DNA from 2 places in the Kitasatospora sp. NPDC056184 genome. Region 1 is predicted to be linked to the other one. Evidence: riboswitches for the same ligand, from Rfam matches in the RefSeq annotation. Region 1 holds a riboswitch; the other holds the start of a gene.
The links. Region 1 has a riboswitch for cyclic di-AMP ahead of ACFC0B_RS12015 (transglycosylase family protein). Riboswitches for the same ligand answer to the same signal wherever they lie in the genome.
Positions count from the first base shown of each region.

Region 2: it holds a riboswitch for cyclic di-AMP, as region 1 does, so the genes downstream of both, ACFC0B_RS09255 (NlpC/P60 family protein) here and ACFC0B_RS12015 (transglycosylase family protein) in region 1, are expected to answer to the same signal.

Region 1 covers NZ_JBHJUI010000005.1:8,073-12,258, forward strand. The annotation lists gene ACFC0B_RS12005 (hypothetical protein) at 1-72, shown strand, start outside; gene ACFC0B_RS12010 (hypothetical protein) at 133-2,238, opposite strand; cyclic di-AMP (ydaO/yuaA leader) riboswitch at 2,586-2,784, shown strand; gene ACFC0B_RS12015 (transglycosylase family protein) at 2,771-4,051, shown strand.
Region 2 covers NZ_JBHJUI010000003.1:344,435-348,620, forward strand. The annotation lists gene ACFC0B_RS09250 (NlpC/P60 family protein) at 1-741, opposite strand, end outside; gene ACFC0B_RS09255 (NlpC/P60 family protein) at 992-2,149, opposite strand; cyclic di-AMP (ydaO/yuaA leader) riboswitch at 2,160-2,323, opposite strand; gene ACFC0B_RS09260 (NlpC/P60 family protein) at 2,659-3,702, opposite strand; gene ACFC0B_RS09265 (NYN domain-containing protein) at 3,913-4,186, opposite strand, start outside.

The DNA of each region.
Region 1 (4,186 bases):
GCCGCGGCCGACGAGGCCGACGCCGAGGAGCAGGACGGCCCGCGCGCCGTCGGGCGGCACGCCGCCCAGTAGCATCCCGGACACGCGCGGGGCCCGGAACGGACGCACCGTTCCGGGCCCCGCGCGTGCCGCCTACCGACCCACCCGGGTGGTGGCCGCCGCGGCGTCCTTCAGCTTCAGCACGGGCACCCGCACCGGCCGCGACTGGCCGGCCAGGGTGGCCACCGGGGCCGCGGCGGCGTTCCACTGCGGCTGGGCGGTGCCCTCCTCCCCCGCCCGGCGCACCTGGAGCACCTCGGTGGACCCGGCCCGGCGCAGCAGGATGCTCTTGGGCGGACCGGCCTCCGGGTCCAGCCACAGCTCGTTGCCGCCGAACTCGCAGTCCAGCACCAGCACGTCGTCCGGCTTGCCGTCGGCCCCGGCGCGGAACGCGATCCCGGCCCGGCGGTAGCCGGTGAAGCGGCAGCGGCCGAAGGTGACGGACTCCCCCGCGAGTTCGTGCCGGGCGGTGGAGACCGCGAAGTCGCTGCGCCCGGCCGCGTCGATCAGCAGTCCGTCGAAGACGGTCCCCTTGTCCCGGCCCAGCGAGTGCAGCGCCACTCCCCCGCCCGCGTTGCCGTACAGCACGCTCGCGGAGTAGTCGAAGTCGTTGAGGTAGGCGCCGTGCTCGATGCCCCAGCCGCCGTTGTGGTAGGCGGCGAACTCGGTGACCACGTGGTGCTGCTTGGCGTTGAGCCAGACGAAGATGCCGTCCTGCAGGTTGTTGTGGGCCAGGCAGCGCTGGAAGGTCCAGACGCCCTCGCTGTTCTCCGGCCACTCGAAGCCGGAGGCGCCGTTGGCCCCCTGCACGCCGACCGCCACGCAGTCCAGCGCCTTGCCGCCGGTGCCGGCGCCGAGGTTGAAGCCCGTCAGCCGGTAGGCGCGGGGGTTGGGTTCGAGCAGGGTGCGGGAGGCCACGCAGGACTCGTAGACGATGTCGTCGGAGGGCTGCTGGGGGGTGCGGGTGTCCAGCGGCCCGTCCCACCAGTAGGCGTCCTCCCAGGTCTCGTGGCTGATGCAGCTGCGGAAGGTGATGCCGTGGCTGGCGTGCGGGACGTACGCGTGGCTGCCGGCGTCGCGGACCACCACCCCCTCGACGACGGTGCCGCGGGTGGCGTCGCCGAGCCGGTGGAAGTGCAGCCCGTAGCGGCCGAGCACCGGCGCGGTCACCGGGGCGGCGCCGTCCGGGCCCTTCCAGGTCTCCTTGGTGTCGGCGCGCGGGCCGACCCAGCGCAGCGCGGTGTGCCGGACGTCGGCGCGCCGGGAGCTGGTGAGGTGGACGTGGGTGCGGCCCTCGGCGCTGCCCTCGACCCGGACGCTGCGGGTCAGGTTGAGCACCTCGGCGCCGACGGTGACGCCCCCTCCGGCGGCGACCCGGGGGTGGGCGTACCGCAGCGGGGCCTCCAGGGTGACGGCGGCTCCGCTGACGGACCGGATGGTGACGAGGTCGTAGCGGGCGGCGAAGCCCTCCTGGTCGGGCGGGCCGGTCGGGGTGACGGCGAGTTCGTCGCCGGGCAGCCAGCCGGCGGGCGGGGCGGCCAGGTCGACGACGGTGTCGCCGGCCTTGAGCTCGCCCTCGGCGCGGACCCAGGCCGTCTTGGCCGCGCCGTCCAGCCGCAGGTAGCCGGCGCCGGTGACCCAGAGGCCGACGTCGGTGTCGACCACCTTCATGCCGTCGCCCTGGAAGCGCTTCTCGTCGACGCCGGGGAAGCGCAGGGTGTGGACGCGGCCGCCGTCGGGGGCGAGCGCGAGGGCGCCGCGGACCTCGACGTTGCCGGCGGCGGCGAGGGTGACGGTGCGGTCGGCGGCGAAGGTGAGCGCGCCGGACGGCTCGACCAGCAGGGAGCCGACCTCGGCGTCGGTGTCGAGCAGGACCCGGTCGGTGATCCGCACGGCGCTGCGCGGCCCCGGCGGGCTGCCGCCCCAGCCGGCCCGGTCGGACCAGCGGCGGCCGCCCTGGTCGACGGTGGGCGCGGGGGCGGGCTGTTCCGGGGCGCCGGTGCCCTCCGGCGGGGCGCCGCCGTGGCCGCCGTCGGGGCCCTCCGGGCCGACGGCCTCGGTCGGGGTCGTCCCGATGACGGCGGCCGGGGTGACCAGGTGGGTCTCGCCGGTCAGCGAGCGGCGCAGGATCTCCTCGCCGCTGATCGCCGCGAAGGCGGTGCCGACGGCGAGCCAGCGCAGGAGTGCCCGGCGGGTCAAGTGAGTTCGGGATGGTTCGGGTGGGATGTCCGCTCTGCGGTGCTTTGCCCGGCGATGTGCTCCGGCCGGCCGGGCGGCCGGACGGATGGCGTCCGGCTCCTCGTCGATGCCCATCGGTGCGTAGCCCTCTCCCCGGACGGCTGCGGCGCGCCGGCGTCCTGCCGACGCTCTGAAGCATAGGCAGTTGCGTTGACGGCGACCGGCGTTGCGGGAAATCGGTCATTTCTGATCATGAAGGACAGCCGCTCAGCATGGATTTCGCAAACCGTGACGAGCGTCACACATGTTTGCGGTTTGAACGCGCCTCTGCTTAACGTGCTCCCCGTTCGTGACCACACGAACCCAGCACGTCCGCTTCGCCGAGTCCTGCCGTCGGCCGTGCTGGCAGCGCAATGCATCACGGCAGGAGCGGGGGAACCACAGGTAGTTCGCCCAGGACCGGTCCACGGACCGGCCCCGGGCTAGGGGTGAAGCCGCGTCCACAGCGCGGCCGGGCAACTCCAGCCCGAATCCGACAGCTCACCTCGCAGGCGTGGGAGAGGACCGCGTCTTCATGCTGCCCACCAACGGCACCCGACTGTCCGGCCGTACCCGTCGCGCGATCGCCACCCTCGGCGTCGCGGGCATCGGCCTCACCATCCCCTGCCTGACCACCGGCACCGCTTCCGCCGCCTCCGTCGCCACCTGGGACAAGGTGGCCCAGTGCGAGAGCGGCGGCAACTGGAGCATCAACACCGGCAACGGCTTCTACGGCGGCCTCCAGTTCACCAACTCCACCTGGTCCGCGTTCGGCGGCACCGCGTTCGCCGCGCGCGCCGACCTCGCCACCAAGGACCAGCAGATCGCGACCGCCGAGAAGGTCCTGGCCGTCCAGGGCCCCGGCGCCTGGCCGGTCTGCTCGGTCCAGGCCGGTCTGACCAAGGGCGGCACCCCGGCCGCGGTGGACACCTCCGCCGCCGCCAAGCCGGCCGCGCAGACCCCGGCCCCGGCCCAGACCCCGGCCGCCAAGCCCGCCGCCAAGCCGCAGACCCAGGCCCCCGCCGCCAAGCCCGCCGCCGAGCCGCAGACCCAGGCCCCGGCCGCCTCCGGCACCGCCGCCGCCCCGCAGCAGCCCCAGAGCGGCCGACAGGCCGCCGAGGACTACACCGTGGTCGCCGGCGACTGGCTGTCCAGCATCGCCGACGAGCACCAGGTCCAGGGCGGCTGGCAGCGCCTGTACGAGCTCAACCGCGCCACCCTGGCCGACGGCCCGCACACCATCTACCCGGGCCAGCACCTGACCCTCGGTGAGCGCCAGGGCTTCGACTGGTTCAACCGCGCCCAGGGCGGCTCGCAGGGCGGCACCCAGGCCCCGGCCACCCCGTCCCGGCCCCAGGCCCAGGCGCCGGCCGCCAAGCCAGCGAGCAAGCCCGCCGCACAGGCCGAGACCCCGGCCACCGCCCCGACCGCCACCGGCAGCATGGCCGCCGCCGTCTCCTTCGCCCAGTCGAAGGTCGGCCAGGCCTACGTCTACGGCGGCACCGGCAACGGCGGCTGGGACTGCTCCGGCCTGACCCAGGCCGCGCTGCGCGCCGCGGGCGTCTCCGTCCCGCGCATCGCCGCCGACCAGGCCGCCGCGTCCACCCACGTCTCGCTGGACGCCCTCAAGGCGGGCGACCTGCTGTTCTGGTCCAACAACGGCAAGGACTCCGGCGTCTACCACGTCGCGCTCTACATCGGCGACGGCAAGTACGTCGAGGCCGCCAACCCGAGCTCGGGCGTGCGCCTCCAGACGGTCGCCAACTGGGCCCCGGACTTCGCCGGCCGGGTCTGATCCCGTCGCGCCGAAGCCCCCGGGGAGAGTCGGGTCGCTCCTCCCCGGGGGCTTCGGCCTGCCCGGACCCGCCGCGGCGGCCGCGCGCCGGTCGTCGCGGCGGGTCCGGGCCACCGGGCGGCCGTGGTCAAACCG
Region 2 (4,186 bases), on a different contig from region 1:
CAGCGCGGCGGCGCCGCGTTCGGAGGCGGGCGGGGTGCTGCCGAAGTCCAGCCGGTCGGTGCCTCGGGTGGCGCGCTGCTCCGCGTCGCGGGCGTCCTGGGCGGCGAGCCGGGCGCGCTCGGCGGTGCCGAGGCTGTTGAGCAGCCGCTGCGCCGTGGCGAGCCGCTGCTGGATCTGCTGCTTGCTCTCGGCCAGCGCCTTGCGGATCTGCTCCAGCTCGGCGAGCTTGGCGGTGGCCTCGGCCCGGCGCTGGTCGAGCGCCCGCTGACGGCCCAGCAGCTCGCGCAGGGTCTCGTTCTGCCGCTCGGCGGCCTGGTCGAGGGTGCGGGCCCGGGAGAGGTAGCCCTCCGGGTCGGTGGAGAGCATCAGCTGGACGGTCCGGGTCATCCCGCCGCCCCGGTACTCGGCGCCGGCCACGGTGGCGAGGTCCCCGCGCAGCCGGTTGAGCTCGTCCTGGGCGAGGACGATCTGCTGCTGGAGCGTGCCGGTCTCGTGCTGGAGCCGCCGCTGGGTCTCCTGGGCGGCGTTGAACCGCTCGGAGGCCTGCTCGGCCTCGTCGTAGAGCTGCTCCACCTGCGCCTTGACGTCCTTGCGGTCGGCCGGGGCGTCCGGCGCGCCGGGAACGGCCCGGGCGCTGCCGCAGGTCGCCACGCCCAGCGCGGTGGTGGCCGCCGCGGTGAGCACCAGCGCCCGGGCGAGCGTCTGCGCACCTGACAGCGGGGAACGGCGGTGCACGGCCATGCGACCTCGGCTCCGATCCTGGGCCGGCCCGCCACCGCACCGGGGCGGGCGGCTGTCGAAAGCGGGCGTCCGCTGGCAGACGTTAGCGAGTCCGGGCAACCGATTCCAAACCCCTCCGAACCCGAATATTCGGACACCTGTCGGACATCAGATCGGTTCGCGGACCGAGCGCCCCGGCGGCCCCGGGGAAAGCCGCAGGCCCGGCCCCCCGCGCGGGGGACCGGGCCTGACGGAACCTGCCGACCGTCGGTCAGAGGCGCACGATGGTGTTGACCGGCATGTTGGAGGCCGACTCGTAGCGGACCGACGCGCCCGGCTTCGGGGCGTGGATGACCTGGCCGCCGCCCACGTAGATGCCCACGTGGTGGCGGTCGCCGTAGAAGATCACCAGGTCGCCGGGCTGGGCCTTGGAGATGTCCGAGCCGATCTGGGTGCCGGCGTTGGCCTGCGCCTGCGAGGTGCGCGGCAGCGACACGCCCGCCTGGGCGTACGCCCAGCCGGTGAGGCCCGAGCAGTCGAAGGAGTTCGGGCCGGTGGCGCCGTAGACGTACGGCGAGCCGAGCTTGCTCTCGGCGGCGGCGATCGCCGCGGCGGCGCGCGAGCCGTTGGCGGCGGGCGCGGCCGGCTTGGCGGCCTCAGCGGCCGGGGCCGAGGAGGCCGACGACGGCGCGCTCAGGTTGCTGCGGTTGGTGTCGCGGGAGGCGCGCTCGGCCTCGGCCTTGGCCTTGGCGGCCTCGGCCTTGGCGGCGTCCGCCTTCGCCTTGGCCTCGGCGGCAGCCTTCTCCTCGGCCGCGCGGATGGCCTGGCGCTCCTGCTCGGTGAGCGTGTTGAGGAGGTCCTGGGCCTTCTGCAGCTTGCCCTGGACGTCTTCCTTGGAGCTCTTCAGCTGCTGGGTGGTGGACTCCAGCTCGGCGAGCTTGGCCTGGGTCTCGGTGCGGTCCTGGTCCAGCCTGCGCTGCTGCTCCTGGAGCTCCTTCAGCGCGCCGGACTGGGTGGAGCCGGCCTGGTTCAGGGCGTCGGCCTGGCTGAGGAAGTTGTCCGGGCTGGCGGAGAGCATCAGCTGGACGGTCTGCGATATGCCGCCCGTGCGGTACTGCTCGCCGGCGATCTCGGCGAGGCCGCCCTGCGCCTCCGTCACCGAAGCCTGCTGACGGGCCACCTTGTCCTGCAGCTCGGCGACCTGCTTCTGCAGCTCCTGCTGCTTGGCCTGGGCGCCGTTGTACTTCTCGGTGGCGACCTCGGCCTGCTCGTTGAGCTGGTCGACCTGCTCCTTGACCTGGTCCTTGGTCGGTGCCGGGTCGGCGTGGGCGCCGGACTGCGCGGAGAGGGCGACGGCAGCGGCGGCGACACCGGTCAGGATCGAGACACGGGTGCGGCCGGCGGGCTTGGGACGACGATGGGACGCCACGAAGGCGGACTCCTTCTTCCTCATCCGCCTACCGGGTGAGCTGACGGGTTCGGGCGGAAGCGTGCCCTACGACGCCTCACCCGCCGCTCGCGCGGCCGGCCTGGCGCCGATTCACCCCGGAGGAACGTGGTTCCCCGGCTCCGTTCCACAGCGGACCCCCGACGACTGGGTCCTCACTCGGACGGGCCACTCGTGGCCCCGCCCCGCTGCTTCGCGAACTCGGCGGCGAACCCCGCCGCCACCCAGGCTGGGTGATCGACTGTGCGTGGTTCGAGGCACGACCCTAGTAACAGATCCGTGATCCGTTCAAATCCTTGTCAGAAAAAAGTCGGAAGAATACCCAAGTTCTTTTGTGAATATGACTGAGTGTGATCGCAGCCCCACGTCGGGCTGATCATTCTCCGTCAGGTGGCCGAACCCCGCCGGAAACGCCCCGCGCCACCCCCGTCCGGGAGTGGCGCTGATCACAGGGGCCTCGACGGCCCCCTCGGGCGTGTCGTGCCGGTCCGTCAGACCCGGCGGATCGTGTTGATCTTCATGGCGTCGGCCTTCATCACCTTCACCACGTCACCGGTGCGCGGCGCGTGGACCACCATGCCGTTGCCGATGTACATGCCGACGTGGCTGCGGTCGTCGCGGTAGATGATCAGGTCGCCCGGCTGGGCCTCGGCCAGCGACGGCACCCGGGTGCCGTAGTTGCCCTGCGCCTGCGAGGTGCGCGGCAGCGAGACGCCGGCCTTCCCGTAGGCCCAGACCATCAGGCCGGAGCAGTCGAAGGTGCTCGGGCCGGTGTCGCCCCAGCCGTAGGGCGAGCCCTGCTTGCTCATCGCGTTGGCGACCGCCGCGCCGGCCATGCCGCTCGCCTGCGGCAGGCTGCCCAGGTCGGTGCGCTCGCTGCCGCGCGAGGCGCGGTCGGCCTGCTGCTGAGCCGCCTTCAGGGCGGCCCGGTCGGCGGCGCTGAGCGAGTTCAGCAGCTCCTGGGCCTCCCGGAGCTTCTTGTTGACCTCGGCCTTGGTCTGGTTCAGGTCCTTGGTGGTGCTGTCCAGCGAGGCCAGCACGGCGGCCGCCTCGACCTTCTGCTGGTCGAGCCGGCGCTGCTGGTCCTGCAGGCCCTTGAGCGCCTCGGCCTGGCTGGAGCTGGCCTGCTGCACGCTGGAGGCCTTGTCCAGGTAGCCGGACGGGTCGGAGGTGAGCATCAGCTGGACGGACGGGTCGATGCCGCCGGTGCGGTACTGCTCGCCCGCCACCTCGGCCAGCCCGGCCTGAAGCTGGGTCATCTGCTCCTGGCCGCGGGCGACCTGGTCCTGGAGCTGGTCCGCCTGCTTGCGCAGCTGGTCGGCACGCTCCTTGGCGCCGTTGTACTTCTCGGTGGCCTGCTCGGCCTCTTCCTGCAGCTGGTCGATCTGCGCCTTGACGTCGTCCTTCTTCGGCGACGGGCTGGGCGCGGCGTGGGCGGCGACCTGGGCGGAGAGAGCGACCGCGGTCGCAGCGGCAGCGGTGAGCACGGAGACCCGCGCGCGGCTCGGCTGCTTGGGACGGCGGTGGGAGGCCAAGGGACCGGCTCCTTCTTCCAATGGCCTCACCCGAACGGGTGAGAATCCGGAAAATAGGTTTGACGCCAGACCCTAGTGAAGATCCACGTTTCGCGCCACTCCCCCGATCGCGTGAACCCCGACCGCCCACCTGACTTCACAGAACTCCCACAACATCGCAATCCAGGCGCTGACCAGCCGTCATGCCGGCCGGCCGGCGCCCGGGAGGGGTTACGGGCGGGCCAGCCGGTTCAGCAACAGCACCGACGCGACGGGGCGCGCGCCGGCCTTCCGCACGCCCTCCGCGACCTCCCGGTCGGTGGAGACCACCACCACCGGGCGCCCCTGCGGCTCGGCCCGCACCAGCCGGCGGATCAGCTCGTCCGCCGTCTCCCCGGTCCGGCTGAACCGCACCCGCACCCCGCGCGGCGGCGCCATGATCACCGGCACGTCCAGGTCCTGGCCGTCGAACACACAGGTGACCTCCGCCTGGGTGCGCTGCGCC